2 regions of the Bradyrhizobium betae genome follow, and region 1 is predicted to be linked to the other one. Evidence: riboswitches for the same ligand, from Rfam matches in the RefSeq annotation. Region 1 holds a riboswitch; the other holds the start of a gene.
The links. Region 1 has a riboswitch for cobalamin ahead of F8237_RS36035 (TonB-dependent receptor). Riboswitches for the same ligand answer to the same signal wherever they lie in the genome.
Positions count from the first base shown of each region.

Region 2: it holds a riboswitch for cobalamin, as region 1 does, so the genes downstream of both, F8237_RS31805 (TonB-dependent receptor) here and F8237_RS36035 (TonB-dependent receptor) in region 1, are expected to answer to the same signal.

Region 1 is NZ_CP044543.1:714,846-730,759, forward strand. It holds gene F8237_RS03700 (ABC transporter permease) at 1-645, shown strand, start outside; gene F8237_RS03705 (ABC transporter permease) at 642-1,619, shown strand; gene F8237_RS03710 (sugar ABC transporter substrate-binding protein) at 1,662-2,636, shown strand; gene F8237_RS03715 (YciI family protein) at 2,713-3,000, shown strand; gene F8237_RS03720 (class I adenylate-forming enzyme family protein) at 3,417-5,159, shown strand; gene F8237_RS03725 (ABC transporter substrate-binding protein) at 5,194-6,402, shown strand; partial or broken gene F8237_RS03730 (oligopeptide/dipeptide ABC transporter ATP-binding protein) at 6,427-6,843, opposite strand; partial or broken gene F8237_RS03735 (ABC transporter permease) at 6,910-7,431, shown strand; gene F8237_RS03740 (hydroxyisourate hydrolase) at 7,432-7,767, opposite strand; partial or broken gene F8237_RS03745 (MFS transporter) at 7,797-8,567, shown strand; gene F8237_RS03750 (PepSY domain-containing protein) at 8,620-10,041, opposite strand; gene F8237_RS36035 (TonB-dependent receptor) at 10,054-12,414, opposite strand; cobalamin riboswitch at 12,531-12,732, opposite strand; gene F8237_RS03765 (histidine phosphatase family protein) at 12,805-13,377, shown strand; gene cobT (nicotinate-nucleotide--dimethylbenzimidazole phosphoribosyltransferase) at 13,384-14,436, opposite strand; gene cobF (precorrin-6A synthase (deacetylating)) at 14,452-15,201, opposite strand; gene F8237_RS03780 (energy-coupling factor ABC transporter permease) at 15,248-15,914, opposite strand, start outside.
Region 2 is NZ_CP044543.1:6,592,747-6,608,660, reverse strand. It holds gene F8237_RS31805 (TonB-dependent receptor) at 1-1,599, opposite strand, end outside; cobalamin riboswitch at 1,714-1,928, opposite strand; gene F8237_RS31800 (hypothetical protein) at 2,067-2,312, opposite strand; gene F8237_RS31795 (hypothetical protein) at 2,422-2,634, opposite strand; gene F8237_RS31790 (hypothetical protein) at 2,851-3,057, opposite strand; gene F8237_RS31785 (adenylate/guanylate cyclase domain-containing protein) at 3,187-4,923, opposite strand; gene F8237_RS31780 (lytic transglycosylase domain-containing protein) at 5,246-7,414, shown strand; gene F8237_RS31775 (tripartite tricarboxylate transporter substrate binding protein BugD) at 7,527-8,498, opposite strand; gene F8237_RS31770 (threonine synthase) at 8,698-9,939, opposite strand; gene lpdA (dihydrolipoyl dehydrogenase) at 10,155-11,576, opposite strand; gene F8237_RS31760 (pyruvate dehydrogenase complex dihydrolipoamide acetyltransferase) at 11,710-13,077, opposite strand; gene F8237_RS31755 (nucleoside deaminase) at 13,143-13,595, opposite strand; gene F8237_RS31750 (DUF5076 domain-containing protein) at 13,598-13,900, opposite strand; gene F8237_RS31745 (pyruvate dehydrogenase complex E1 component subunit beta) at 13,904-15,286, opposite strand; gene pdhA (pyruvate dehydrogenase (acetyl-transferring) E1 component subunit alpha) at 15,316-15,914, opposite strand, start outside.

The sequences.
Region 1 (15,914 bases):
CTGGTCGGCACGGCCTTCGGCTTCGCCAACGGCTGGCTGGTCGCCATCGTCGGCATTCCACCCTTCGTGGCGACGCTCGGCACGCTCGGCATGGCGCAGGGCCTGTCACTGATCGTCAGCGACGGCCAGAGCGTGGTCGGCATCCCCCATAGCGTGCGCGACATCTATTCGGCCACGCTGCTCGGCGTTCCCATGCCGATCGTGATGGCACTGGTGACCTACGCGGCATTTCACGGCCTACTCTATCACACCCGCTTCGGCACCTACATCTTCGCGCTCGGCGGCAACCGCGAGGCGCTGCGCTATGCCGGCCTCTCGCCGAACAAGCTGCTGATCGCGGTCTATGCGATCGGCGGCGCCATGGCCGGCATCGCCGGCCTGCTGATGACCGCGCGGATGAATTCCGGTCATCCCACGGCCGGCCTCGGCCTCGAATTCGACGCCATCGCGGCCGTCGCCGTCGGCGGCACCTCGTTCGAGCGCGGCAATGGCTGGCTGCTCGGCACCCTGCTCGGCGTCCTCTCGGTCGGGGTGTTGCGCAACGGGCTGAACCTGATCTCGCTGCCGTCCTCGGTGCAAGTCGCGAGCGTCGGCGTCCTCGTCATCGTCGCACTGTTCCTCGACGGCCTCCGGAGCCGCGCATGACCGACATCACCAAAGAGGCGATGATGCCGCCCCGCTCTTTCCTGTCGCAGGATGCGATCCAGGTGTTCTACCGCCTGCTCGCGGCGCTCTTGATCTGCGCGGTGCTCGCCGTGCTCAGCGATTCCTTCCTGAGCCTCGGCAACATCCTCAACGTGCTGCGCCAGGCGAGCCTGACCTTCTTCATCGCCTCCGGCCTGACGCTGGTGGTGCTGACCGCTGGCCTCGATCTCTCGGTCGGCGCCAACGTCGCACTGTCCGCCTGCATCGCCGGCACGGTGATCCACAAGACCGGCTCGCCGGCGCTCGGCATCCTCGCCGGGCTTGCCTGCGGCGGCATCGTCGGGCTGCTCAACGGGGTGATGGTCACTGCTCTGCGCATCCCCTCCTTCATCGCCACCTATGGCATGCTCTGGGTGCTGAACGGCCTCACCTACTGGTACATGGCGGGCGAGACGCTCCACGGCTTCCCCGCCGGGTTCCGCCAGATCGGCAGCGGCTATCTGTTCGGCCTGCCGATCCCGGTCTACCTGCTGCTGGTGTTCCTCGGGATCGGAACGCTGTTTGCCCAGCGAACGATCTGGGGACAGGAGATCTATGCGATCGGTGCCAATCCGGTTGCGGCCCGGCTCTCCGGCATTCCGGTCGCGCGGCGCTTGCTGCTGGTCTATTCCGTCTCCGGAACCATGGCAGGGCTCGCCTCGATCATCTTCCTGTCGCGGCTCAATTCCGCGGAGGCCGACATCGGCGAAAGCCTGACGCTGCCCGCGATCGCGGCCGTGCTGATCGGCGGCACCTCGCTGTTCGGCGGCGTCGGCACCGTGTTCGGCACCTTCATCGGCGCGCTGATCCTGACGCTGGTACTGAACGGCATGAATCTCCTGTCAGTCAGCGCCAACTGGCAGCCGCTGGTGACAGGCATCATCGTCATTCTCGCAGTCTGGCTCGACATGAAGACCCGCCACCGCGCGCAATGAGTTCCTGGACGACCAACAAGCAAAACGAGGGATGGAGGCAACATGAAACATAAACTGGGTTATCTGGCGCTGCCGCTGCTGATGGCGGCCGCGTTCACGACGCAAGCCCGCGCTGACGGCGAGACCATCGCCGTCTTCACCAAGAACCAGACCAACCCGTTCTTCCAGACGGTGCGGGTCGGCGCCGACAACATGGCGAAGGTGCTGAACGCCAAGACGCTGCAATACATCCCAACCAAGCCGGACTCGATCCCCGAGCAGCTCAGCCAGATCGAGGACGTGGTGGTAAAGAAGCCGAGCGCGATCGTCTTCACGCCGGTCGACTACAAGGCGATGGTGCCGGGCGTCGAGAAGATCAACGAAGCCAAGATCCCCGTCGTCAACATCACCGACCGCTCTGCCGGCGGCAAATTCCTCTCCTTCGTCGGCGCCGACGATTACAGCCTCGGGCTGGAGACCGCGCGCTTCCTGCTCAAGACGCTGGGTGGCAAGGGCAACATCGTCATCATCGAGGGCGTCAAGGGCTCGCTGACCAATGTCGACCGCGTCCGCGGTTTCAACGACGCGCTGAAGGAAAACGCCGGTGCCAAGCTGCTGGCCTCGCAGCCCGGCAACTACCAGCGGCTGCAGGCGCTCCAGGTGATGGAGAATTTGATGCAGTCGAACTCGCAGATCGACGGCGTGCTCGCTGCCAACGACGCCATGGCGGTCGGCGCGATCGAGGCGCTCGACGGCGCCAACCGCAAGGCGCAGGTGATCGGCATCAACGGCACCAAGGAGGCGATCGACGCGATCAAATCCGGCAAGCTGCTTGCCAGCGGCGACTACAACGGATTCGCGCAGGGCTGCCTCGGCACCATGATGGCGATCCGCTCCTTGCGCGGCCAGCCTGTCATCAGCGAGATCGTGCTGAAGCCGACCGTCATCACCAAGGACAACTACCAGCCGTTCGACGTGCCGCTGGAGCAGCGGACCTGCCCGACCTTCGAGGACGCCGGCAAGCTCGGCGGCAAATAAGCCACCTCATCACTCGAGCACGGATGGCCGCCTCGGCGGCCGTCCCAAGAAAACGAAGACATCAACGGAGACCACCATGCTGTTCGCCATTCACGCCCTCGACCGCGCCGGCGCGCTGCCGACCCGGCTCGCCAACTACGACGCGCACAAGGCCTTCCTGAGCGACACCTCGCGCTTCGGCGTCAAGATCGTGATGTCGGGACCGCTGGTCTCCGACGATGGCGCGACCATGATCGGGAGCCTGTTCCTGATCGAAGCGCCCGGCCGCAGCGAAGTCGAAGCCTTCAATCGCGCCGATCCCTTTGCGGCAGCGGGCATCTGGGAAAAAGTCACGATCACGGGCTTCCTGCGCCGCCAGGGTTGAGGGCCGGCTCAAGCCAGGACGCGAAAACAACCCCATGCACAGTAGAACGAGGTTGTTTTGACTTGCGAATTTTCGCTGCGCGCGGACTTTGACACGTCGGGCAAAACAGGGGCATATTGGCACCATCGCCAGATTGCGGCTCCGGCGCTCTCATCCAGACCCAGGCCCCTACAAACGTCAGCGTCGCTGACCGCGTCGGCGCGTATATGCATTCACTAGCGGCTGTTTGCATATCACCCCTTCCGCGTTGGTGACAGCTCACCAGCCGGTCAACGCAAGTCAGACTCTTCCATATCACCCAAGCTTTTGATGCGCGGCGAGGATTGCGTCGCGCCAACAATGCGCGGTGCTTGACAAGCCGTGTTCAGCGGAGGGAAGCGCATGCCGTTAATCGTGGCCTCGCGTTGCAGGTTCCCATGACAAGCGAGCGTCGCGATTGGCCGGCGGTCTCGCTCGACGAAGCCACCTGCATCCTCACGGGCCCCGGCGCGCCGTTCGAGATGGAGACGATCCAGATCGCGGGGCGTCCTGTCCGGATCTACAAGAAAGCCCATCGCGATCTTCGCGCAATCTTCGAGGCCAGCAAGGCGTGGGGCGACCGCACCTTCATCGTCTTCGAGAACGAGCGCCTCACTTTTCACGAGCACTATCGCGCAGCGTCAGCACTGGCGTGGCGACTGGCGGACGATTACGGCGTGAAGAAGGGTGACCGCGTCGCCATTGCGATGCGGAATTTTCCGGAGTGGCCGCTGGCGTTCTGGGCGGCGACCATCATCGGCGCGGTAGCGGTGCCGCTCAATGCCTGGGGAACCGGCGATGATCTGGCCTATGGCCTGCGCGATTCCGGCGCATGCGTCGCCATCGTCGACGGCGAGCGTCTGGCGCGTCTCAAATCGCTCGCTCCTGGCGATCACGGCGCCGCGCTCATCGCGGTGCGCGCTACGCCGGAGACCCTGGGCGACGCGACCGCGCTAGAGGATCTGATCGGCCCACGATCGAATTACCCCGCCTTGCCGGACCGGCCGCCGCCCGACCGGGACATCCAGCCGGACGACGACGCAACCATCCTGTACACGTCAGGCACCACCGGCCGCTCCAAGGGAGCGCTGGGAACGCATCGCAACATCATGTGCAACCTCGTGAACATCACGTTCTCGGGGGCCCGCGCGGCGATCCGGCGCGGCGATCCCCTGCCCGCGCCGCCGGACGCGCAGAAGGCGGTCCTGCTCCCGGTGCCGTTCTTTCATGTCACCGGGTGCCACTCGATCATGATCCCGGCATTGGCGAACGGCGCGAAGATCGTGCTCATGTACAAGTGGAATGCGGAAGCGGCCCTCGAACTGATCGAGCGCGAGCGTGTCAACGGCATGTCCGGCGTGCCGTCCATGACGTGGCAATTGCTGGAAACGCCGGACTTCCGGCGCCGGGACGTTTCAAGCCTGGAAGGGCTTTCCTACGGCGGCGCCGCCGCGTCGCCGGAACTGACCCGGAAGGTCGCTGCGCTGTTCCCGGGCAAGTTCGGGGGCACGGGCTATGGCGCCACCGAAACGTCCTCGGTCTCGACGTCGAACGGGGCCGAGGATTATCTGGCGCGGCCGGACTCGGTCGGGCCGGCCGTTCCCGGCTGCGACCTGCGCGTCATCGACGATGCTGGAAACACGCTGCCAACAGGCACGATCGGCGAGCTCGAGATCTACGGCGGCAACGTCGTGAAGGGCTACTGGAACAATCCGCAGGCGACTGCGGCCGCCTTTCGCGACGGCTGGTACCGGACCGGCGACATCGTCCGGATGGACGCAGACGGCTTTGTCTACCTGCTCGATCGCGCCAAGGACATGCTGATCCGCGGCGGCGAGAACATCTACTGCGTCGAAATCGAGGACGCCCTGCTCGCTCATCCCGATATCTTCGAAGCCGCCATCGTCGGCATCCCCGATCGCGTGCTCGGTGAACTCGTCGGGGCCGTCGTGCGCGCAAAGGCCGGATCGCGCCTCACGCCAGAACAGGTGATCGAGCACCTGCGCCCAAGGCTCGCGATTTTCAAGCTGCCGGTCCACGTCGACATCCGCTTCGAGGAGCTGCCACGCACCGCGAGCGGCAAGATCGTCAAGCGACAGCTCCGCGAAGAACTCGCAGCGAAGGCAAGTGCACCCGGATGAGGGTAAGAAAACAAAACATAATCGGGAGGATGAAATGAAGAAACATCTGTCGGCCATGGCGGTCTTATCGGCCGGGCTCTTCTTCGTGACAGGCGCAACGGCAGCCGAGAAGAAATACGACGAAGGCGCCTCGGATACCGAGGTCAAGCTCGGCCAGACCATGCCTTATAGCGGCCCGCTGTCGATCCACGGCATCCAGGGCCGCACCGAGGTCGCCTATTTCAGAATGCTCAACGAGGAGAAGGGCGGCATCAACGGCCGCAAGATCAATCTGCTCTCGCTCGACGACGCCTTTTCGCCGCCCAAGACCGTCGAACAGACCCGCAAGCTGGTCGAGAGCGACGGCGTGCTCGCGCTGTTCGGATCGTCCGGGACCGCGGCGCAATCCTCCGTGCAGAAATACCTCAACAACAAGGGCGTACCGCAGCTGCTGGTCTCGACCGGCGCGAACAAGTGGAACCAGCCAAAGGCGTTCAAATGGTCGACGCCCGCGTTCCATCTCTACGGCACCGAGGGCGAGATCCTCGCAAAGTACCTGCTCTCCGTGAAGCCGGACGCGAAGGTCGCGATCCTCATGCAGAACGACGATTTCGGCCGCGACTACGTCTCCGGGTTCAAGAAGGGCCTCGGCGACAAGGCCTCCACCATGATCGTCAAGGAGGTCACCTACGAGCTGACCGATCCCACGATGGATTCCCCGGTCGCGCAGCTCAAATCATCCGGCGCCGACGTGTTCTTCAACGTCTCGCTCGGCAAGGCCGCGTCGCAATCGATGAAGAAGGCCTTCGAGCTCGACTGGAAGCCGTTGCAATTGGTGGTGAGCCCGTCGGTCGGCCGGCAGTTCCTGGAGGCCGCCGGCTTCGACTCCGTCACCGGCATCATCGCGGCTACCCCTTACAAGCAGGTGTCCAGCCCCAAATGGGCCGAAGACCCCGACGTCGTCGCCTATCAGGCGTTCATGAAGAAGTATCTCCCCAACGAAGACCCCAAGAACGAGATCGGTTTCGCCGTCTATTCGTTCGCCTACATCATGGGGAAGATCATCGAGGCCTGCGGAGACAACCTCACACGGGAAAACCTGCTGTACCAGGCCACCCATCTGAACAACGTTCCGGCACCCTCGCTGCTGCCCGGCACCACCTACAGCACGACGCCGGACAATTACGTCCCGTTCAAGCGGCTGGTCGTGCAGAAATTCGACGGTAACGACTGGATCCAGGTCACGGCCGTGACGGTCGAGTAGCGATGCACCAAACGGCGACGGCTATCAGGCCGTCGCCGGCACACCGTCTTCGAGGTGGCAGGCCACCCACTGCTCGGGTGCGGCCGCGCGCAGCGTCGGCTCCTCAGTCCGGCAGCGATCGAACACGTAGGGGCATCGGGTGTGGAAGCGACACCCGCTCGGCGGGTTGATCGGGCTCGGCACGTCCCCCTTGAGGATGATCGGATTGCGCTGAGCGCCGGGCTCCGGTAGCGGCACCGCCGAGAGCAGCGCCTTGGTGTAGGGGTGCTTGGGCGCGGCAAAGATCTCGAAGCGCGGCGCCACCTCGACGATCTTGCCGAGATACATCACCGCGACGCGGTGGGTCATGTGCTCGACGATCGCGAAGTCATGGCTGATGAACAGCAGCGCCAAGCCGAACTCGCGCTGGAGATCCTGCAACAGATTGACGATGGCGGCATTCGTGACCGTCGATGCGGAGGGCGCCCGCCGTGCCGCGGCCATCTGCGACGCGGCGACTGCGCCGGCTCGCCGACGCTGTCGGCGCGGCTGCTCGATTCCCTCTTCATGTCGCCTCTGGTGCTGCCGGCGCTGGCTTTTGGTCTGGCTGCGCTGATGCTGTTCTCGCTGGTCGGGATGCAGGTATCGTTACTGACGCTGGTGATCGGCCACACGGTCGTTTGCGTACCCTATGTCGTGCGCAACACGGTCGCAGCGCTCGCCCAGCTCGAACCGACCCTGCTGGAGAGTTCCGCGGTGCTGGGCGCGAGCCGGCTCTACACGTTCCGGCGCATCGTGCTGCCGCTGATCCGGCCGGGCATCATCGCCGGCGCCTTCATCGCCTTCATGTCGTCGTTCGACAACGTGCCGGTCTCGCTGTTCCTGCGCGATGCCGCGACCGATATGCTGCCGATCCGGATGTGGCAGGACCTCGAGGGCAAGCTCGACGTCACCATTGCCGCGCTATCGAGCGTGCTGATCATCGCCACCGTTGCGATGGTCGCGGTGATGGAGCGCGTCACCGGCCTGTCGCGGCGGCTGACCAACTGATCAGGCACCGCGGAACAGCGAATAGCCCCAGCGCGTGAATTTCAGCGGCAGATGAAAATGCTCGTCGACATGCTTGATGCGGAAGCGGAACGGCGTCACCGTGAGAAAGCCGTCGCTGTCCGCAAAGAACTCGCCGAGATGAAACAGCACCTCATACTCGCCCGCCGTCACACCGGCGCCCTGCGCGACGGGATGATCGAGCACGCCGTTGGCGCCGAGCCGACCGTCGGCGATACGCGAGGAGTCCGGATCGATCCGCCAGATTTCGATGCGCAGACCCTGCGCCGGCCGACTGCTGGCCACGTCGACCGCGTGAATGGAAATGCCGCCTGCCATTGTGCCGTTCCTCCTGAGAGTGCCGCGCCATGGTAGACGCAAACACCGCCGCTCGGCCAGCGCCGCCGTTGCTGCCGGCGCTCGGCGCGATGACCTGGCTCCAGGCCCTGGTGGCGCTCGCCCTGTTTGCCCCGGGCGTGGTCGCGCCGCGCGCCCATATCGAGGTCTGGCAGCTCTCGATGTTCTCCTGTGCGGTGTTCGCCGTCGGCATCCCCGCCTCGTTCTGGGGCGGCGGCTTCATCGCGCGGATGGGCTCGATGCGGATCGCAAGCCTGTGCGCGGCGGCCATCGTCATCAGCATGGCGCTGGCCTCACTTGGATCGACCGCGGCCCTGCTCGCTGCCGGCCTCTGCCTTGGCCTTGCCTTCGGACCCGAGACGCCGGCGAGCGCGGCGCTGCTGTCGCGGCTCGTAACCGCGGAGCGGCGCGCCTTCGTGTTCTCGGTGCGCCAGACCGGCAACCAGATCGGCGCTGTCTGCGGCTCGCTGGTTCTGCCAGCGATCGCCATCTGGCTGGGACCTGCCTGGTGCTACGCGGCCGTCGGCGCCTGCGCGCTCGTCGCGATCGGGCTGTTCGAGCACCTGCGGCCGGCCTATGCCGGCAAGTCCGTCCCGCTTCCGCAACTCGATCTCCGCGCGCGGCTGGCACTGGTCACCGCCGACCGGCGCATCGCGATGCTGGCGCTGGCCTCGATGCCGTTCAGCGCGATGCAGGTGTCGCTCAACACCGTCTTTGTCATGCTCGGCACGCGCGAGCTCGGCCTTGGCCATATCGAGGCCGGCATGGCGCTCGCCTGCGCGTAGGCCGGCGGCCTCGTTGGCCGGCTCGGCTGGGGCTATGGCAGGGCGTAGATCAGGCCGCAAGAGTTGACCGCAACCGCCGCCAGCCGATGACGATGCCGGTGATGGAGAACACCAGCCCGAGCGCACAGAGCCCGACGATCAGGACATCGCGCAAACGCGGATGCGCGAGCAGGACCGGAACATCGAGCGTGTGCAGCGCGCTGCAGAACCAGCGATAGGCCCGCCGCGACGCATCGAGCCTCTGCAGCACGCGGCCGTCGGCCCCGTCGATATCGAACCAGAGGTCGCCGCAACGAGAACGATAGACCGGTGCACCCGCAACGATGGACTGCGCGGGATAGGCATCATCACCGGCAAGACTGGAGGGTGCGCCGCAGCCGTCCGCGACGCGCGACATCAAGCTTCCGACTTCCAGCGCGCCGAGGGAGTCGGGCTCTCCGTCGTCGGGACCGATCAGAACCTGCTTGTCGAGACCAACCCGCTCGCGTCGATGGAGTTTGCCGTTGAAGGCAAACCATTCGAGCTCGCCGGCCGCTGACGATATCGGCGTCCGATCAAGCGACGCGGCCGTCGTCCAATCCGGAGAGACTTCGATCACGCCCGCCTCGGCCGGGGTCAACTCCCCGCGCGAGAACAGCCGGCCGTGATCCATCGAGAGCCAGCCGCTGAATATCCAGGTCAGCACGAAAGCCGTCGCGACGAGGCCGATGACGTGATGCAGGGCGTGCCAACCGCGATAGGGCGAGAACAATCGCCGACCGCGAAGCCTGAGCCGCGCGAGCCCGAGCGCCGCGCCCAGCACTGCCGCAATCAAGGCCAGCAGCGATAGCGTCCAGACCACCCTGTCCCACAGCGCCCAATTGCTTCGCAGCACCGTCGGATAGATCCAGTGCAGCACACTGCCGGCCCAATTCCAGCCGCGCTCGCTCCGCGTCGTATCCAGGACGACCTCGCCGGTCAGCGATGAAACATAGACCTCCGTGCCGGCGGCATCGCCGAGGGCGACGCGGAACAGGGGCCGGTGGCGATCAAAGCCATTCGGCACGCTCCATTGATCGTAATCCGCGCGCGCGAGGATCGCGGCGCCGATGACATCGAGTCCGCGGCGTCGAGCGTCCTCCCGCGCGATGGCGAGTGCGACATCGGACGACATCACCGACGCCTCGGCTCCATCCAGGGCACGAACCGCGTGAACACGCGACGGTCCCGAAACGATATAGACCGGTCCATCGCTCCGCCGGATCAGGCGAACCCGCCTGGCATCCGCGATCCCGCTGGCGACCACGGCGTCATGGGCCGACATGGTCACCTGCGCGCCACCCACCGGTGCCAGTCCGGCAAATCGTTCCGCTTCCGTCAGCGACGGAAACGGAACGAAGTGCATCACGATTCCGGTCGCGAACCACATCGCGAACAGCAGGCAGAACGCGATGCCGAGCCAGCGGTGCAGCAGGACGATCGCGCCCATCATGTGGTCAGCGTCCTACCATTTGAACGCGGCCGACAGCTCATAGGTGCGCGGCGCGCCGAGCAGGATCTGGTCGGGATAGAACGGATCGCCCCAGATCGCGTAGCGCTTGTCGGCGATGTTGCGCACGCGGAAGGTCAGGCGGGCCTGATCGACCGCGTTGAACACCGTCTTCGGGATGTCGACGAAGGCGTGGACGTCGGCGACGGTGTAGGCCTTCATCGTGACAACGTTGGCGTCGGTGTTGTAGCGGTCACCGACATGACGGCCGGTGATGCCGAGCTCCACCGGCCAGGGCGTGAAGAAGCGCCATGACGCGCCGGCGTTGGCAACGATGCGCGGCACGTTCGGCGGCGTGTTGCCTGAGAACGAGCCGCCAACAAAATTGTAGTCGGCGTAGCGCGCATCGACATAGGCGACGTTGCCCCACAGCCGCAGCGGCTCGATCGGACGCACCGAGGCGGCGAGCTCGACACCCTTCGACTCCTGCTTCCCTGCGATGTTGAGCGCCATGCCGCCGGCCGCGGCATAGACGTTCTTGCGCAGGATGTCGTAGGCCGAGAAGGACCACTCCGCGCGGTTGTCCCAGAACAGGTGCTTGACCCCGGTCTCGTAGGTTCGCGAGGTCGTCAGGTCCAGCGGCTGGGTCGGCAACAGCAGAAAGCTGGTGTTTGCGGCAACGTCGGCGCCGGTCGCGTACTGGCTGAAGAAAGTCAGGCCGGGCACGGCCTCCCAGGTGTAGCCGATGCGGCCCGTCACCGGCGCCCAGTCCTTCGTGAACGGGAAGCCGGCGTTCTGCAAACCGAACTGGTCGGTCGAGTTGCGGTCGAGCCCGATATGCTCGACGCGCAGGCCGCCGATCAGCGCGAAAGTCCGCGTCAGCTTGAGCCGGTCCTCGAACGACAGCGCCTCGTTGTCGATACGCGCGGTCTGCAGCTTGGTCGTAAGCAAGCCGTAATAGCCGCGGGGAGGACCGACCAGCGGAACGTAGTCCCAAGGGAAGTTCGCCGCGCCAGGCCTGACAAAATCCAGATAGCTTGACGACAACGTCGTGACGAGACGATTGTCGAAACCCGCGATGTTCGCATCCCAGGTCAGGTCGGTGATGTTGCCGACAAGGCGCTGGCTGTGCGCGACATAGAAGCGCTCGCGATAGACCTGGTTGTTGGTGGAATCGAACGCCTCGATCTCGTTGTTGAACCAGGTGCGCTCGGCGCCATAACCATAGGCCTGGCTCTTCAGGGTCAGGTCCGGCGCCAGCTTCAACTCGAAGCCGCCGCGCAGCCACACCTCCTGCGCCACGTTGCGATTGTCGAGAACGTTGTAGTTGGTGTTGAAGGTGCGGTCGTCGATCGTGACGGCGCCGAGATCAGTCCTATTGGAATAGTTACCGGACACGATCCCCGTCGTCGCGTGCGAACCGCTGAAAGCAACCGGCACCAGCGGCGCCCCCCAATAGGCCTTCGAGCGGTCCTCGCGATACTCGATCGCGCCCCAGATCTTGAGGCTGTCGGAGATGCGGTAGTTGAGCTGACCCGACACATCCAGCGTCCTGGTGTTGGTATCGTCGGCAAAGCCGTTGAGCGAGGAGCGGCTGATGTCGAAGCGGTAGTCGAGCCCCTGCACATTGGTGCTGCCGCCCGAGCCGTAATGCGCACGAAACGAGTTCAGCGAATCCCAGGAAAAATCCGCCTCGTTCCGGATTGGCCCGGTGTGCGGCTGCTTGGTGACGAAGTTGATCGCGCCGCCGGCGGCGCCCTCGCCCGAGATCAACGAGGCCGGGCCCTTCAGGACTTCCACGGCCTCCAGATTGGCGGTGTCGGTGATCCGCGAGGTCATGTTCTGCGGGCCGATCTTGATGCCGTTGTAGAGCGTGTTGATCTGGCTGTTGGTGAACCCTCGCATCGAGAAGGCCGCGGGCTCGGCCGGATTGTCGCCGGAGGTGACGCCGACCGCGCCTTGAGCAACCTCGGACACGGTGCGATAGCCCTGCTCGCGCATGGTCTCAGCCGAAATCACCTCGACGGTCGCAGGCGTTTCGCGCACCGTCAGGCCGAGGCGCGATGCGCTTTCGGCGACAACGTTGCTGTTGAGCGGTGTTTGCGCTTGGGTCTGCGCCGCCGCAACCGGCGCGACGGGTTTGGGCGCGGCCGCTGCAGTCGCGGACCGGCGCGCCGCCGCGCGGCGCGGGCTCTGGCCTTCCCGGCCGGCTGGCCTCGCCTGCTTGCGGGACTCGACCGGGGACACTTCGATCGGCGGCAGGGGATCGCGGACCTGCTGCGCCATCGCGCCCGACAGATCGACGGCCGCAAGCGAGGTGAGAGCGGCGGACGCGAGCAGGACGCGGCGCGGTCGTACAATACGAATGGAAAACACGGTTTTGGACCTCGGTGTGACGTCAGTGGCACGTCACAGCGAATTAAGGTCCCATCTTCCGGCTCTTAGCCGTCCGATGAAGCCGAATGTCTGTACTCCCCGACCGACATCTTCGCGTGTGACCACGGCTGACGGCAGGTCTCCTGGCTCGCGGGTCGTCACCTTGCGTCGCCTTCCCGGGACCGAGATACCCAGTGGCTCGTGACGCAAGATTCGCCGCTTACAGTTGCGGGGGCAGCCACGGCATTGGAGACGACGTCTCCGCACCGCATTCCCTTTTCATCCCCTCTCGGGGAAACCGTCGCGGCCATCTAGGATTAGGAGCAAGACAGAGTCAATGTGCAGCGTGCGGCGATATTGCCACAGCGACCAACTTCCCGGGAGACGAGCATGGAAGGCGAGACCTTCCTCTGGCTGATACGACATGCGCCCGTCGCCGGCGTCGCAGGGACGATCCACGCGTCCGATGCGCCGGCGGATCTCGGCGATCTCGCGCAACTGGAGGCGCTGCGGCAACGCCTGCCGCGCGATGCTGCGAGCTATGCCAGCCCGTCGCGGCGCACGGTCGAGACCGCGCGGGCCCTTCGGCTCGAACCGTCATTGATGACCGAATTCAGCGAGCAGAACTTCGGCGACTGGACCGGCCGCAAGCACGACGAACTCGCCGCGACCGGTGGTGAGGCCTACACGGAATTCTGGAGCGATCCCGCCCACCAGAGACCGCCGGGCGGCGAAAGCTTCGAGGATCAGGTCGGGCGCGTGCGGCTGGGACTGTCGCTGATCGCCTCCGGCCCAGCGACGCTTGTCGTGCATTCCGGCACCATCCGCGCGGCGCTCTGCATCGCGCTGGATCTGACACCGGAAGCGGCGTTGCGCTTCGTGATCGATCCGCTATCACTGACCCGGATCGACCGGCTCGCGACCGGCTGGCGCGTCGTCTCGGTCAATCAGCGCATGCCCTGAGGCGGTTCAGGCGGGACGATCCGGCACGTTGGCCTGCGCGAACGTCGCCATGCCGTTGTGGAGCGCGCAGGCCGACCGCACCAGCGGCAGCGCGATGGCGGCGCCCGATCCCTCGCCGAGCCTGAGATCGAGGCTGATCAGCGGCTGCACGTCGAGCGCGCGCAGCACCAGCCGGTGCCCCTGCTCCGCCGATTGGTGCGACGGCAACAGGAATGGCTGGCACGACGGATTGAGCCGCACTGCTGCAAGCGCCGCGACCGAGACGATGAATCCGTCGATCAAGACGGGGATGCGGCGTTGCGCTGCCGCAATGATCGCGCCGCAGATCGCCGCGATCTCGAGTCCGCCGACCGCGCACAGAATTTTTTTGGGCGAGGCCCCGGCAACGCCATGGCGCGCGATCGCAGCGTCGATCACGCGCGCCTTGTGCGCGCGGCCAGCGGCATCGATGCCGGTACCGCTGCCCGCGATCTCCTCAGCGCTCACGCCGAGAAGGCTCGCAGCCATCGCCGCCGATGTCGTGGTGTTGCCGATGCCCATCTCGCCGAAGATCAGGAGATCGGGCTGACCCGCCTCCGCGCGCACGACTGCGCGTTGGCCGGCTTCGAAGGCAAACGCCAGTTCGGTGGCAGTGAGCGCGGCTTCGACGCTGAAATCGCGGGTGCCATGGCGCGGCTTGTCGGCGACGACCCCGGTCATCTCCCCCTGCGCCAGCGTCCCGGCATCGACCACCTCGAGGCTCGAGCCGAGCTCGCGCGCCAGCACGGAGATCGCGGCGCCGCCGGAGGCAAAATTCGCCATCATCGCGATGGTGACGGCTTGCGGATAGGCCGACACGCCTTGCGCGACGATGCCGTGATCACCGGCGAAGACGATGATCGGCACCCGCGCCGCGCGCGGCTGCTCGGTCGCCTGCAGACCCGCAAGCTCGATCGCGAGCTGTTCCAGCCGGCCGAGCGCGCCGGTCGGCTTGGTCAGCTGCGCCTGCCGCGCGATCGCCGCCTCGCGATGGATCGCGGAGACATCGGGGCATTTTCGAGTGACCCATTCGGGAAGCATGCTGCCTCGCTCGCCTTACGGCCTGCGCTTGAGAATGTAACTATCCATGATCCAGCCATGCCGCTCGCGCGCCTCCTGGCGTGCGGCCAAGATGCGCGGGCCGATCTCAGCCAGCGCGCCGGACATGACGATCTGGTCGGGCATGCCGAGATAGGCGCCCCACCAGATCTGCAGGCCTTCGGGATCAAGCGACTGGAATGCGGTGCCGCCGTCGAGCATCACGACCACAGTGTCGACGCCCTGTGGCCAGCCGCCTTCGCGCAGACGGCGCCCCGTCGTGACCAGAAAGGGCTCGCCGATGTCGTTGAGCGGCAGCGCGTGCGCCGCGCACAGCGCCTGGATCGAGGTGATGCCGGGCACGACCTCGATATCAGGCAAGGGAGAAAGGCGCCGCGCAATCCGCAGCGAGGAATCGTACAGCGAGGGATCGCCCCAGATCAGCAGCGCGACCTTGCCGTCACTGCCAAGATGGCTCGCGATCGTCCGCGACCAGGTCGCGGCAACCGCATCGTGCCAATCGTCTACGCCCTTGCGGTAGTCCGCCTCACCGGCGTCGCGCACGGGAAGATCGAACTCGGCGATCCCAGTCTTGTCGTTGGTCAGCACGTCCGTGCAGAGCGTCCGCCTGAGATCGGCGAGATCGGATTTCGCGCTTCCCTTGCGCGGGATCAGGACGAGATCGGCCGCGTTGATGGCACGGATCGCGGCGCGCGTGAGCTGCTCGGGATCGCCGCAACCGATGCCTATCAGGGAGAGCGTGAGCATCGCGAGTGCGAAGGGCGGCCGCGATGGCCGCCCGTTCGCTTGTCTCTCAGGCCGCGTTGTGCAGGCGCGGGGTGACGAGGCCGGGTGCGGTGACGCCGCGCAGCGACTTCGCCAGCGCCAGCACCGCCAGATCGGCCAGCGGCTCGATCACGATGACGAGCGCATAGGAGGCCGCAAAGGTCGCGATGTTGGCGAGGTTGCTCATGGCAAAGCCGGAGCCATACAGCGCCCAGAACGCGACCCAGCCGATCACGCCGGCCTGGTAGGTCGTCGAAAGCGCCAGCGCCTGGCGATAGCTGAGATCGACATAGGCGGTGTTGCGCGAAATGATCCGCGCCGCAATCGCCTGGATGGCGAACAGCGGCACCAGCAGCGTCGTGACGTTCATGCCGAATTGCGGCAAATCCGGCGGCTCGAAGAACACGCCCTGGAACAGCAGACCGAAGGCTAGGCCGAGAGCTGCGGGGGCCGCCCCGAACAGCAGGAACAAGGTCGAGCCGAGAATGAAGTGCACCTCGGAGACGCCGACCGGGAAGTGCGGCAGGATTTCGAAGAAGGTGAAGACGAGCGCGGTGGTGGCGAGGGTGCGCAACGCAAGCGAGCCGATGCCCTGCTCGCGCACGGTCTCGACCGCGAGCTTCAGGGCAACGCCGCCTGCGGCGATGCCCGTTGCGTAACTCAACACGAGCTTGGCGCCCGTCACGATCCCGGGT
Region 2 (15,914 bases), 1.3 Mb from region 1:
CGACGGACCTGAAGACACGCGCTCGTCGACGTCGGGCGTGCGGAAGGCGCGCGCGGCACGGCCGAACAACGAGACCGTGTCATTGAGGCGATGCTCGGCCCCGAGATGCAGCGCGTATTGGGTCTCGTTGCTGCTGAGCGGAAGCGCGCCGATATCGGCGTTGAACGGGGCTGCCGGATCGAACTTGTCGCGTGCCGAAAGGCTGATGGTCTGCACCCGCGCGCCGTAGGAGACGTCAGTGGCCGGCGCGACGCCCAGTGTGTGCTGAAAATAGCCCGCAACCGTCTGCTGCCTGAGGTCGTAAGTGTGCCAGGGCGCGAGCCCCTGCCCGGCACCGCGGTTCTGCCGAAAGCTCGCATCGTAATAGTCGATGCCGGTCAACAGTTGCGACGGCAGTCCCAGCAGCAGGCTCTTCACGCTGAGCCGCGGCGTGATCGACCAGGTCGTCAGATCCGCGCCCACATAGGTCGACGTGAACAACGCGGGCACCGGAATCGGGCTCGCAAAGAACGCGCTCTGCTGCTTCTTGTCGCGCACGCCGCCATCGACGATGAGATCGACGCCGTTGACCAGGGTCTTGGTGAAGCCCGCGGTGGCGCTGAAGCCTTGCTGGTTGGCGTAGTTGAAGGGCGTGCTGGTCCCCCTTCGGGCGGTTGCGAGTTCGTCGAGGCCGATGGAGGGATCGACGGTGCGGCCGCCCGGCAACCGCAGTTCCTGATCGTCGCCTGTCACGGTCAGGAAAGCGGTCAGGCCCGATGTCGTGTAGTTGAGATTGCCGACACCGTTCTTCTGAACATAGCGATTGTTGTCGCGGTAGCCGTCGGTACTGACGGCATTGCCGTAGAACGAGGTCGACCACGGCCCGGAATTGAGCGACGTCGAGACGTTGGCAAGCCTGGTGTTGAACGAGCCGAAGCCGGCCTCGATGCGCGCGGCCACGGGCGGTGCGCCGACGCCGTTCCTGGTGACGATGTTGATCACGCCGCCGACCGCATTGTCGCCGTAGAGCACCGCGCCGGAATTGCCGCGCGTGACCTCGATGCGCTCGATCGAATTGAGCGGGATGGTGGAGAGGTCCACCTGCGCCATGTCGATGTCGTTCAGCCGCCGGCCGTTGACCAGCACCAGCGTGTTGGCGGTGGCGAAGGCGCCGAAGCCGCGCAAATCGACGCCGGTCTTCGCGGCGACCGGCCCGCCATAGAGCGTCGTGATCTGAGCGCCCGGGACTTGCACCGCGATGATCTCGGCGAGCGTCTGCGACGGCGCATGTGCGATGTCCGCGGCCGTGATCACGGTCGTGGCGGCCCCGACAATGCCGCCGTTGCCGGCGACGGCTTCACTGGCGGCGCCGGAGGAGCCGGCCGCCGGCGCTCCGCTCCGGGCGACATTCGCGGGCGCGCGCCGGCTCGTCGTATCGCCGTCGCCAGTGGCCCGGGCGCGCGTGCGGTTCGGATCGTCGGGCCTCGTCACTTCGATCGGCGGCAGCTGCTCGGCGACGGCTTGCTGCGCGCGGGCGATCGATGGATCAAGCGAATAAAGGGACGTGGTCGCGAACAGGCCGGCGCTGAGGCGCCTGGCGGCAGAGACAATACGGGACACAATTGTAACCTCGGTGTGACGTCAGTGGCACGTCACAGCGAACGAGGTTTCAGGTCGGAGCGATGGACTGCTCCGGTGAAACCAATGTCTGTACTCCCCGACCGACATCTTCGCGTGTGACCACGGCTGACGGCAGGTCTCCTGGCTCGCGGGTCGTTACCTCTGCGTCGCCTTCCCGGGACCGAGATTCCCAGTGGCATATGACGAGAGATTCACCGCTTACAGTTGCGGGGGCAGCCATGGCATTGAGAAAAATCCCGGAGTTGGGACATTCGCGCACCACGTTCCCTTTTGATCTCCGTGAGGAGAACCGTCACCGAGCAATCTACGAGCCGGGCAAGCAGGGAGTCAATCGGCCGGTTGCATGAGCGCCGAAGCCCCGCACCGAAGATTGAGCTGGCGCAATCAGGCAGGTTCCATTCCGAAGCGCGTCCGCACCACCGCCCGCTCGCCGGCATACGGGCAAGCTACGCTCGCCCTCTTGACCGCTGGGCCTGGGCCGCGGCCACGTCGTGCGTCGGGATGTCAGCGCGCTTGATCGGCATCAGTTGACCGGACGCGGAAATGATGGCGGTCTCCTCGCGGCGGCAGCGCGGGCACATGAAGCGGACTTCGTGCGGGGACGCCGACCAGCTCGCGCGTTTCACATTGGCGGCCATCGGCCAGGCCTCGCAATGCGAGCACGACACCAGAAACCGACCGGGATCAAGCATCCCCATTCCATTGGACTCCGTGACCTGCCTGCCTGTTCTAATGATGATCCGACGCAATCGTTCCGGTGCCGGGGCACCGTCAGTCCAGTCACGGGGGAACGGGCGCCGCTCAGCGCGCGCCCTTGAGCGTGCAGGACGTCGAGCAGGTCACGGTGTTGCCGTGGTCGCACGCCTTGCAGGCCGCAACGCACTGACTGATGTCGCGGGGATTGTACGGGCTGTAGGTCCGCAACGCGCAGACCGGGGTCGAGCCGGTGATGTCCTGCTCCTGGTTGCAGGCTGCTGTCATCAGCGCGAGCACGATCACCGCAAGCAGACGCATGGGAGGGCCCTGTGAGGCACGATCAAACGACATCCGCGAGTCGCGCTGCATTGCAACGAGCCCCCGGCATTCCCGCAGCGGAGCAACCCGGCAAACATCTCCACGCGTCAAGGATGCGTGACAAACGTTAAAAACGGATTTCGACTGCGCGGCACCGCAATGGTTCCACGCTTCATGCCGCGCTTTGCATGTCCGGCGCTTATGTCAGGATCGACCTCAAGCCGCAGCCTTGGTCGCAGCAGTCTTGGTCGCGTCGGCCTTGGTGGCAATCTCCTGCCGCAGATCGACCGCCAATTGGCGACACTGCTCCGCCAGCTTCAGATAGAACTCGCGCTTGGTGCTGTCGGTGGCGAGCTGGGTGATCAACTCGCATTCGGCGGTGAGCGTCTCGAACCGTTCCAGCCTGTCCTCAAGATCTGTCATCGGCGTATCCCCATCAAACGCCTCAAGGACAGCAAACCTAAGCCCGGGAAATAGGTCACGGCGAACATCGTTATGGAGTAGAATCAATTTTCGTCGGCGCAGGCGGCGTGGAGACACCGCCGCGGCCGCTTACTTCTGCTCCAGCCGCCAGGCACCGTCCCACCCTTCGTCCGGCGGGCTGGCCTCGAACTGCGCGATGCGGGCGAGCAGCGTGCGTGAGGGACCGTCGCCGGGGACGGCTTCGAGCGCGGCGTTGAAGGCGACGCGGGCCTCGTCGAAGCGGCGGGCGCGATAGGCAGCGAGGCCTTCGGCATAGCGCGCGCGCAGGCTCGCTTGCGCCGTGCTGAGATCGCCTGCCCTGCCCATCACCTCGAAGATCGGCTGCGGCACACTCTGGCCGGCGACCACGACATGGTCGATCTCGCGCAATTCGAGGTTCGATCCGATCGCAGCCGCCGTCGCCTGCGCGATCAGGATGCGGGTGCCGTAGGTCTTGTTGACGGCTTCCAGGCGCGAGGCGAGGTTCACGGCGTCGCCCATCACGGTAAAGCTCATCATCAGCTCGGAGCCGATGCTGCCGGTCAGGACCTCGCCGGTGGCAATGCCGATCCGCAAGTCGCACGGCGCCGGCATGGCGCGGATGCCGAGCAGGTCGGGCAATTGCTTCTGCAGCGCGGGCACCTGGTCGGCCATGTCGATGGCGGCGAAACAGGCGAGCAGCGCCGGCTCGTCCTCCTCGATGAAGGGCGGGCCCCAATAGGCCATGATGGCGTCGCCGATATATTTGTCGATCACGCCGCGGTGCATCCTGATCGGAGCAGACATCACCGTGAAGTAGTGGTTCATCACCTTGACGAGGCCGCGCGGGGTCATGCCCTCGCTCATCGAGGTGAAGCCGCTCATGTCGGAGAACATGATGGTCATCACCCGGCGCTGGCCATCAATGGCGACTTCGGGCCGGTCTATCAGACCCTGCACTACCTTGGGATCGACGTAGCGGCCGAAGGTCTCGCGGATGCGCTCGTTGTGCCGCAACTGCTCGGTCATACGGTTGAAGGCGGCGGCGAGCTCGCCGATCTCGTCCTGGGTCGAGACCGTGATGGTCTTGTCGAAGCGGCCCGCCTCGACCTCGCGGGTGCCGGCGAGCAAGAGGCGCACGGGCCGCGTGATGCCGCTGGAGACGAGCAGCGCGAAGGCAAATCCGACAATTGCTGCGAGCAGGGTCACGGCTCCCGACACGATGATCGCCTGATATTGCCGGCTGATCACCTGCGAGGTCGAGAAGAAGACCTGCGTCAGCATATCGGCGCGGATCGCATCGACCTTCCGGTTGAACGCATCGCGCATCGTGTCAAGCTGTTCCAGCGTGACCCGGGCCTCGGTCCTCTCCTTGGCCTCCACCTGCTTGAGAAGTCTCGCATTGCCCTCGTCAAGATCGCGGCGCAGCTCGGTGACGGCGTTCTCGATGCGGACGTCGAGCCGGGCCAGCGCGGCATTGTCGGAATAGGTTCTGGGATCCTCAATGATGGCGTTGATGAGCTTACGCGCCGTTTCGGCCTCCTCCTCGAACTTGCGGTCCAAGGCATTGAAGTCGCGAAGCCGCGCCGCATAGGCGTCCTCGTCCGACGGCGACTCCATCCGGGTCATGACCATCCGCCGTAGCGACAGCGCCCGCTCCAGAGAGCGGATATTGGCCCGCGCCAGATGGCTATAGGCCGGGATGTAGCGATCGGTCAGCTCGCCGAGGAGGACGCCGACCTGGCTCGACATCACCATCGACAGGATCGAGGTGACGAGCATCAGGACGATCAATCCGAGGGCGATGCCGACGATTTTGCGCCGGATCGACTGGTTGAAAAGCGGCATGGGGGCTGGGCAAACGCTGAAAGGAGGTTCAGGGAACTCATTACACCGGATTTCGCCGCGGGAACACGCGCAATCTGTCCGTTCACGGCGCCGTGGGCCGTGCGCAACCGTCGCGCGAGCCCCATTCGTTAACAAAGGTTAAAATCGCTGTCTTTTCCGATTTCGGAAGTTCCAGAGTTCCCATCTGTATTTTGCCGCATTGTTGCGGGAGCGTGAGAAATGCGAAACGATGTCGCGACATCGTCTGGTTGTCGTCTTTGATTCTCGAGCCGCATGTCGTCGCGGACTTTGGTTTGTACTGGTTTCGCAGGGGGACCACGCAATGAACCAGTGCCTACGCTCGCTCGCGTGTGTCGTTGCCGTGGCCGCGATGGCCCTCCTTCCCGCCGAGCTGGCGGCTAAGAGCAGTCACAAATCGTCCGCGTCGAAGAAGACGCATGAGGCGAAAGCAGGCAAGCAGCGTCACGCTGCGGCGAAGTCGCGCCACGGCAAGCACGCCGAAGCCAAACGCAAGTCGAAGAGCGACGACGAGGCCTCGGACAAGCCGGCGGCGCCGCCGCTCACCGGCGATCTCGCCGCGCTGAAGGACGCGATCGATCTAGCGCGCAAGGGCAAGACCGATGAGGCGAGCGCGGCGCGCGAGCGCATTGCCGATCCCGCCGGGCAGAAGCTGGCCGACTGGTTCATGCTGCGCCATTCCGAGAGCACCGCGAATTTCAAGCGCTACGCCGCCTTCCTCGCCGCCAATCCGGACTGGCCGAGCCGCGCCCTGCTCCGCCGCCGCGCCGAGGCGCGGCTGTGGCAGGAGAAGAGCGATGCGGCCATCGTGCACAAATTCACCATGGACCGGCCGACCAGCGCCAAGGGCAAGTTCGCGCTCGCCCGCGTGCTACTCGCTGAAGGCGACAGCGACAGAGCCGCGCGTCTCGTCCGCGAGGCCTGGCGCACCGACGAGTTGTCGGAACGCAGCGAGGAGGATTCTTACGAAGCGTTCCGCGATCTGCTGACTGCAGACGACCATCGCGCCCGCATGGACAAGCGCCTTGGCGCCAAGGACTATGCCGGTGCGCGGCGCGCCGCCAAGCGCCTCGGCGAGGATGCGCTTGCGATCGTGAAGGCCTGCGCCGCTGTCACCGGCAAGGCCAGCAAAGCCAAGGACTATCTCGAGGACGTCTCGACCGAAGCGCGCCGCGATCTCGGCTATGTTCTCTGCCGCGCGCAATGGCATCTCCAGAACGACCGCATCGACGACGCAGCCGAGGTGATTTTGGCCGCCGCGCCCGACACGATGGCGGCGCAGGACACCGACGCCTGGTGGCGCGAGCGGCGCCTGCTCGCGCGCAAGTTGCTCGACCAGGGCAAGTCGAAAACCGCCTACGACGTGGTTCGCACGGCGGCCGTCCCGGCCATGGAAGTCTACCGGGTCGACCATCATTTCATGTGCGGCTGGATCGCGCTGCGCTATCTCGACGATCCCAGGACGGCGCTGGCTCACTTCGCCGCCATCGACGAAGGCTCCACCAATCCGCTCGCGCTGTCGCGTGCGCATTACTGGCGCGGCCGCGCCGCCGAGGCGATGAATGCAGCGGCAGACGCGCGCCAGAGCTATCAGGCCGCGGCGCGCTATCCGACCGCCTATTACGGCCAGCTGGCCCGCGCGAAGCTCGGCCTCGACCGCATCGAGCTTCGTCCGCCCTCGCCCGTGCTGGCCGCAGCCGACACCCCGCCCTCGGACGAGCGCGTGCGCGCCGCCGAGATGCTCTACGGCATCGGCGAGCGCGACATGGTGTTCACCTACGCCGAGGACTTCGCCAGGGAGAGCACCGACGTTGCGGCGCTGGAGGCGCTCGGCGAACTCGCCAGCCGTCGCAACGATGCGCGCGTGATGCTGGAGGTCGGCAAGTCGGCGCTGGCGCGCGGGCTCGCGCTCGACCACTACGCCTTCCCGACCATCGGCATCCCCGAGCACAAGCAGGTCGCGCCCGCGATCGAGACCAGCGTGATCTATTCGGTAGCGCGCACCGAGAGCTCGTTCGACCAGCGCGACAAGTCGCCCGCCAACGCCGTCGGCCTGATGCAGGTGACGCCGGAAGCGGGCCGCGACACCGCGAAGCGCTTCGGCCTGACCTATGACTGGGACAAGATGGTCTCCGATCCCGTCTACAACACGCAGATGGGCGCGGCCGAGCTCAGCGCGCTGCTGTCGGAATATCGCGGCAACCAGATCATGACCTTCGCCGGCTACAATGCCGGCCGCGGACGTGTCCGCGAATGGGTGCAGGCGCGAGGCGACCCACGTGATCCCAAAATCGATCCGGTCGACTGGGTCGAGCGGATTCCACTGTCGGAGACGCGCAACTACGTCCAGCGCGTGATCGAGAACGTGCTGGTCTACCGCGCGCGGTTCGAGGGCAGCGGCGCGGTCGCCGGCAAGAGCGACCAGCGCGTGGTGACGAAGGATGCCGCTGCGGTGGCGGCGCCCGTAGAATAAACACCGGATTCGTAGGGTGGACTAGCCCAAGGCGTAATCCACCTCTTCTCGTGCAGCAAAGAAGGTGGTGGATTACGCTTCGCTAATCCACCCTACGCAGCGACGTCCCCGCTCACTCCACCTTGATGTTCGCCGCCTTGATGATCGGCCACCATTTGGCGATCTCGGCCTTCTGGCGCGCACCGAGCGCTTCGGGCGTGAGTTGATCCTGCGGCGTCATCTCGAGGCCCTGGCTTTCGAGCTGCTTCCTCACGGCGGGATCGTTCAGCGCCTCCACGGCTGCGGCGTTGAGCCTGGTGACGATCTCCTTCGGCGTGCCCTTCGGCACCCACAGGCCAGACCACAGCGTCATGTTGAAGCCCTTGAGCCCCGCCTCCCCCGCGGTCGGAATCTCGGGCGCCGAGGCGAGGCGCTTGTCGTCGGTGATGGCGTAGGCGCGGATGGTGCCGGCGCGGACCTGGGTGATGGAGTTCGAGGTCTGGTCGACGATGACGTCGATCTGGCCTGCGATGAGATCGTTCAGCGCGGGCGCAGTGCCACGGTACGGCACGTATTGCAGCTTGATGCCGGACACGCTCTCGAAATAGACGCCGGCGATGTGGCTGCCGGAGCCTGCGCCGGCCGTGCCCGCGGTCGGCGGCGACGGCCGCGACTTCAGCCATTCGATCAACTCTTTCAGCGAGGTCGCGGGCACTGCGGTCTTGCTGACGACGATCATGGGGTTGCTGGGCAGCAGCACCACCGGTTCGAGATCGGCGACGAGATCGTATTTGAGCTTGTAGACGGCGCCGTTGGCAACGTGGGTGCCGAGATGGCCGAACGAGACAGTGTAGCCGTCCGGCGCCGACTGCACGGCGCGGCCGACGCCGATGGAGCCGCCCGCGCCGGTAACGTTTTCGATCACCAGCGGCTGGCCGAGCGACGTCCGCATCCGCTCGGCCAGCACGCGCGCCATCGCATCGGACGGACCACCGGCCGCGAACGGCACGATGACGGTGATGGGATGTGAGGGATAGTCGTCGGCGCGCGCGGCGCCGGTGAACACGACAATGCCGATCAGCGCAGCCCAGGCGGCCTTCTTCATTGTTTTCTCCCAGCGATGTCATTTTTGTTTTTCTTTACCTCGCCCCGCTTGCGGGGAGAGGTCGAATTGCGAAGCAATTCGGGTGAGGGGTACAGGTCTCACGAATATCTCATTCGTGGAGAGAGGCCCCTCACCCCACCCTCCCAGCGCGAGCGAAGCTCGTCGCGCCCCCGTAAGAACGGGGCGAGGGGGAAGCAAGTCAGAACTGCGCGTAGTCGATCGGCTTGTGGCGATCGAGGGTACGGGTGACCGGCGGCAGCGGATATTTCAGGCCGATGGCACAGTTGAACAGCATCACGCGATCGGTCTTGCTGACGCGGCCGTCGGCGAGGCTGTCCTTGTAGGCGGCGTAGGTCGCGGCGCCCTCGGGGCACAGCAGCAGCCCCTCCTCGCGCGCCACCTCGTTCAGCGCGGCCGAGATCTTGTCGTCGTCGACCGCTATCGCAAAGCCCTTGCTCTGCCGCACCGCGCGCAAAATCAGAAAGTCGCCGATCGCCTGCGGCACGCGGATGCCCGACGCGATGGTGTGAGCGTCTTCCCAGCGCGTCGCATGCTCGGTGCCGGCCTCATAGGCGCGCACCATCGGCGCGCAACCGGAGGCCTGCACCGCAACCATGCGCGGACGCTTGCTGCCGATGAAGCCGATCTTCTCCAGCTCGTCGAAAGCCTTCCACATGCCGATCAGGCCGGTGCCGCCGCCGGTCGGATAGAAGATCACGTCGGGCACGTCCCAGCCGAGCTGCTCGGCGAGCTCCAGGCCCATCGTCTTCTTGCCTTCGATGCGATACGGCTCCTTCAGCGTCGATGTGTCGAACCAGCCGACCTTGGCCTTGCCCTCGCCGACGATCTTGCCGCAATCGTCGATATAGCCGTTGACGCGGTAGACGGTCGCGCCCTGCAGCTCGATCTCGCTGACATTCACCTCAGGCGTATCCGCCGGGCAGAAGATCGTGGTCTTGATGCCGCACGAGGTCGCGTAGGCCGCGAGCGCCGCGCCGGCATTGCCGTTGGTCGGCATCGCCATATGCTTGATGCCGAGCGCCTTGCCCATCGACACCGCCATCACGAGGCCGCGTGCCTTGAACGAGCCGGTCGGCAGCCGTCCCTCGTCCTTGACGATGATCTCACCGCCGCCGAGCTTCTTGCCGAGCTTGGGCAGCCGGATCAGCGGCGTGGTGACTTCACCGAGCGAGACGATGTCCTGGCATTTGCGCACCGGCAGCAGTTCGCGGTAGCGCCACATGTCGGCGGGACGCTGTGCCAGCGCGTCCTTGGTCAGCGCGGTCTTCACGCCGGCGAGGTCGTAGCGCACCAAGAGCGGCTTGCCGGCCTTGGAGAGATTGTGGACCTGATCAGCGGCGTAATGATCGCCCTCCATCGCGCATTCAAGATGGGTGACGAAGGTCGGGCGTTCGATGGTGAGATTGTCGTTGTCGTGCATGGGGTGTTTCCCGATTTTTGTTCTACTTGGTTGCTGTTGAACTCGTCACCCTGAGGTGCCGAAGCGAAGCGGAGGCCTCGAAGGGCGACGAGCCCGACTGCTACATCTCGGCCGTGCATCCTTCGAGGCTCGCCCAGCGGCGCAATTGCGCCGCAAGGCTCGCAACTCCAGCGACAAACGGCTTTGCCGTTTGCGAAGGGATGACGGCTTTGGCATCAAATATTCAGCACCCGCCCATAGGCGTCCAGCACGGCTTCCTTCATCATCTCCGACAGGGTCGGATGCGGGAATATCGTGTGCATCAGCTCTTCTTCCGTCGTCTCCAGATTCATGGCGACGACGTAACCCTGGATCAGCTCGGTGACTTCGGCACCGACCATGTGCGCCCCGAGCAGCTGACCGGTCTTCTTGTCGAAGATCACCTTGACCAGGCCTTGGTCCTCGCCGAGCGCGATCGCCTTGCCGTTACCGACGAAGGGGAAGCGGCCGACGCGGATCTCGCGGCCCCCCTCCTTGGCCTTGGCTTCGGTCAGACCGACCGAGGCGACCTGCGGATTGCAATAGGTGCAGCCGGGGATCAGGAGCTTGTCCATGGCATGCGGATGCAGGCCCTTGATGGCCTCGACGCAGATCACGCCCTCATGCTCGGCCTTGTGAGCCAGCATGGGCGGTCCCGCGACGTCGCCGATGGCGTAGATGCCGGGAATGTTGGTCTTGCCGTAGCCATCGATCACGATGCAGCCGCGGTCAGTCTTCACACCCAGTTTTTCGAGGCCGAGATTCTCGATGTTGCCGACCACGCCGACCGCCGAGATCACGCGCTCGAACTCGGTGGTGACGGGCTTGCCCTTGCCGTCGTCGATGGTGGCGACGACGCTGTCGGCCTTCTTCTCGAGCTTGGTCACCTTGGTCGAGGACATGATCTTGATGCCCTGCTTCTCCAGCCGCTTGCGCGCGAGGCCCGCGATCTCGGCGTCCTCGACCGGGAGTATCTGCGGCAGCACCTCGACCACGGTCACGTCGGAGCCCATCGTGCGGAAGAACGAGGCGAACTCGATGCCGATCGCGCCGGAGCCGACCACCAGCAGCGACTTCGGCATCTTCTCCGGCACCATCGCCTCGAAATAGGTCCAGATCAGCTTCTTGTCGGGCTCGAGCCCCGGCAGCACGCGCGGCCGCGCGCCGGTCGCGACGATGATATGCTTGGCCTGGTAGCTCCCCTCGCCGAGCACGCCCTTCGGCGCCTCGGCGTCGGATTTCTTCACGGTGACCTTGCCGGGCGCGTCGATCGAGGCGGCGCCCCAGATCACGCTGACCTTGTTCTTCTTCATCAGGAAGCCGACGCCGTCGTTCAGCCGCTTGGAGACGCCGCGCGAGCGCTGCACCACCGCCTTCGGATCGAACGAGATGTTGTCCGCCGACAGGCCGTAATCCTTGGCGTGCTGCATGTAGTGGTAGATCTCGGCGGAGCGCAGCAGCGCCTTGGTCGGGATGCAGCCCCAGTTCAGGCAAATGCCGCCGAGATAGGATTTCTCGACGATCGCGGTCTTGAGACCGAGCTGCGCGGCGCGGATCGCGGCGACGTAGCCGCCGGGGCCGGAGCCGATGATGATGACGTCGAAGGATGTGTCGGCCATTGCGGCTCCCATTCAACTGAACTTCGCAGGGTGGGCAAAGCGAAGCGTGCCCACCGCCTTCCAACGCTATGAAATAAGGTGGGCACGGCGCGCTTCGCGCCTTTGCCCACCCTACGAATTCACCGTTCCCGGCTCACACCATCATCATGACGGGATTTTCGATCAGCTGCTTGAAGGCGCCGATCAGCTCGGCGCCGAGCGCGCCGTCGATGGCGCGGTGATCGCAGGACAGGGTCACGCTCATCATGTGCGCGATCTCGATCTTGCCGCCGCGCACGACGGGACGCTCCTCGCTGGTACCGACCGCCAGGATGGTTGCATGCGGCGGGTTGATCACGGCGGTGAAATGGCTGATGCCGTACATGCCGAGGTTCGAGACGGCGGTGGTGCCGCCCTGGTATTCCTCAGGCTTCAATTTGCGGGAACGCGCGCGCGCGGCAAAATCCTTCATCTCGTTGGAGATGGTCGAGAGCGTCTTGGTCTCGGCCTTGCGGATGATCGGCGTGATCAGGCCGCCGGGCATCGCCACGGCAACACCGACGTCGGAATGGTGATGCTTGACCATGCCGCTTTCGGTCCAGCTGACGTTGCAGTTCGGGATCTTCTGCAGCGCCACCGCCATCGCCTTGATGACGAAGTCGTTGACCGAGATCTTGTAGAGCGGCTTCTTCTCCTTGTCCTTCGGTGCAGCGGCGTTGATCTCCTCGCGCGCGGCGAGCAGCTTGCCGATGTCGCAGTCGATGGTGAGGTAGAAGTGCGGGACGTTCTGGATCGACGCGGTCAGGCGCTGCGCAATGGTCCGGCGCATGCCGTCGTGGGGGATGATCTCGTAGGAACCTGGCTCGAACAGCGACAGGATCTGCTTGTCCGACATGGTCGGCGCGATCGAGGGCGCACCGCCGGACGGTGCCGCCGCGGGCGCCTTGAGGCCCTTGCCGGACTTGGCCTGCTCGACGTCGCGGGCGACCACGCGGCCGTGCGGGCCCGTGCCTGACACCATCGACACGTCGATGCCGGCGTCCTTGGCGAGACGGCGGGCGAGCGGCGACGAGAACACGCGGCCGCCATGGCCGTTGCTCTGCGCGGCGGGAGCAGCGGCCTGCGGTGCCGCAGCAGCGGGCGGCGGTGCAGCCTTGGGGGCGGCAGGCGCAGCGGCCGGAGCCGGCGCGGCAGCGGGAGCCTCTGCAGCTTTCTCGGTGGCTTTCGGCGGTGCAGCCGACGCGCTGGGTTTCGCGCTACCTGCGGCCTTCACGTCCTCGCCCTCGCCGGCGAGCACCGCGATCACGTCGTTGACCGGGACGTCCTGCGTGCCCTCGGGTACGAGGATTTTGGCGATCGTGCCCTCGTCGATGGCCTCGACCTCCATGGTCGCCTTGTCGGTCTCGATCTCGGCGATGACGTCGCCGGATTTGACCTTGTCGCCTTCCTTCTTCAGCCACTTGGCGAGGTTGCCCTTCTCCATCGTCGGCGAGAGAGCGGGCATCAGGATGTTGATGGGCATGCTGACCTCAAGACAAACTTTTCAAAAATTCGCCCCCGGAAGCGAGGACGAACAGGACGTAAGATTTAGTTGCCGATGTCGCCTTGCCACAGGCGCTCATTGGCCGGGATGGAACGCCAGTTCTTCATCATGGTGATGGAGCGGTCGTCGGCAAGATCGATCCAGGGGATGCCGAACTTGTCGAGAATGTCCTTGGATCCCTCGAAGGTGACGGATTCCCCGATCACCACCAGCTTGACCTTGAACAGAGCGAGCGCGCCGGCACACATCGAGCATGGCGACAGCGTGGTGTACATGATTGTGTCGTGAAACGAGATCGCGCCGGCCTCGCGCAGGCAGCTCATCTCGCCATGCAGGATCACGTTGTTCTCCTGCACGCGGTTGTTGTGGCCGCGGGCGATGATCTTGTCGTCGCGCGTCAGCACGGCGCCGATCGGCAGGCCGCCTTGCGCGATCGAGGCCTCCGCCTCGCGGATCGCCTCCAGCATGAAATCGAAATGGTGGGCTTCGATCGCCACGGTCAGTGTCCCTTCCCGCGCGGTGTCGTCGTGCCGGTGTCCGTGGGACGCTCGATCTCGGCCTGGAACATCTCCAGGATCCGGTTCATGGCGTCTTCCTCGGTATACTCGCTCTCACGCGCATAGGCGCGCGCGGCGTGGCGGGCGAGATCGACCAGCAGCAGGCCCCACATGTCGGGTTCCTCGAAGGCGCGCTGGAACGCCATCGACAGCCCGCCGTCCAGCACGAAGACGCGCAGGATCTCGACCGCGTCATCGCGGGCGAGGACGTCGGGCGGCAATGGCTGCTCCTTCGGGCCCGCCATGATCTACCTGTAGCAGACGGCTTTGGCGGCTTCGACCACTTCGGCCACGGAGGGCAGCGCGAGCTTCTCCAGGTTCGCGGCATAGGGCATCGGCACGTCCTTGCCCGAGACGCGCGTGACAGGCGCGTCCAGATAGTCGAAGGCGTTCTCCATGATGCGCGCGGCGATCTCGGCGCCGACACCGCTCTGGGCCCAGCCCTCTTCCACCGTGACGGCGCGCCCGGTCTTCTTGACCGAGGCGATGATGGTTTCGGTGTCCATCGGTCGCAGCGTGCGCAGGTCGATCACCTCGGCCTCTATGCCGTCCTTGGCGAGCTCGTCGGCCGCCTTCAGCGCGTAGGTCATGCCGTTCGACCAGGAGATGATCGTGACGTGGCTGCCGCTGCGCGCGATGCGCGCCTTGCCGATCGGAATCACGAAATCGTCGAGCTTGGGCACCTCGCCGGTGTGACCGTAGAGCACCTCGTTCTCGAGGAAGATCACCGGATTGGGATCGCGGATCGCAGCCTTGAGCAGGCCCTTGTAATCGGCAGCCGAGAACGGTGCGACGACCTTGAGGCCCGGAACGCTCGAGTACCAGGCCGAGTAGTCCTGGCTGTGCTGGGCGGCGACGCGGGCGGCGGCGCCGTTGGGCCCGCGGAACACGATCGAGCAGCCCATCTGGCCGCCGGACATGTAGAGCGTCTTGGCCGCGGAGTTGATGATCTGGTCGATCGCCTGCATGGCGAAGTTGAAGGTCATGAACTCGACGATCGGCTTCAGGCCCGTCATGGCGGCGCCGACGCCGACGCCGGCAAAGCCGTGCTCGGTGATCGGCGTGTCGATCACGCGCTTGGGTCCGAATTCCTGCAGCAGGCCCTGCGTGACCTTGTAGGCGCCCTGATATTCGGCGACTTCCTCGCCCATCACGAAGACATCCGCGTCGCGGCGCATCTCTTCGGCCATGGCGTCGCGCAGCGCTTCGCGGATGGTCTGCGTCACCATCTCGGTGCCGGCGGGCACTTCCGGATCGGGTTCAGCAACGGCCTGCGGTGCCGCAGCGGCCTTGGGCGCAGGCGCTTCGGCCCTTGCAGCGGCGGGCGGAGCTGCTTCAGCTGCCGGCTTCGCCGGCGCAGGCGCCTTGGCGAGATCGGCGGCGCTCTCGCCATCGGCGAGAATGGTCGCGATCGGCGTGTTCACGGCGACGTCGGCGGTGCCTTCGGGGATCAGGATCTTGCCGAGCGTGCCCTCATCGGTCGCCTCGACCTCCATGGTCGCCTTGTCGGTCTCGATCTCGGCGATCACATCGCCCGACTTGATCGTCTCGCCTTCTTTTTTCAGCCATTTGGAAAGGTTGCCCTTTTCCATCGTGGGCGACAACGCGGGCATCAGCACTTGAATTGGCATATCGTCTCCAAGAGAAAGCTTGCGCGCGTTCAGCGGTAAATGTCGGTCCAGAGCTCGGCGGCATCCGGCTCGGGATCATGCTGGGCAAAGTCGGCAGACGCGTTGACGATGTCGCGCACCTCGGCGTCGATCGCCTTGAGATCGGCCTCGCTGACCTTGGCCGCCAGCAGGCGATTGCGCACCTGCTCGATCGGATCCTGGTCGTGGCGGACCTTCTCGACCTCCTCGCGCGTGCGGTATTTTGCAGGGTCGGACATCGAGTGGCCGCGATAGCGGTAGGTCTGCATTTCCAGGATCATCGGCCCGTTGCCACCGCGGCACCAGGCCGCGGCTTCGTCGCCGGCGGCCTTCACGGCGCGCACGTCCATGCCGTCGACCTGCAGGCCGGGGATGTTGAAGGACGCACCGCGCTTGGAGAAATCCTGCTGCGCCGAGGCGCGCGAGACCGCGGTGCCCATGGCGTAGCGGTTGTTCTCGATCACGTAGATCACCGGCAGCTTCCAGAGCTCCGCCATGTTGAAGCTCTCATAGACCTGGCCCTGGTTGGCCGCGCCATCGCCGAAATAGGTGACGCTGACATTGTCGTTGCCGCGATAATTGTTGGCGAAGGCGAGACCAGTGCCGAGCG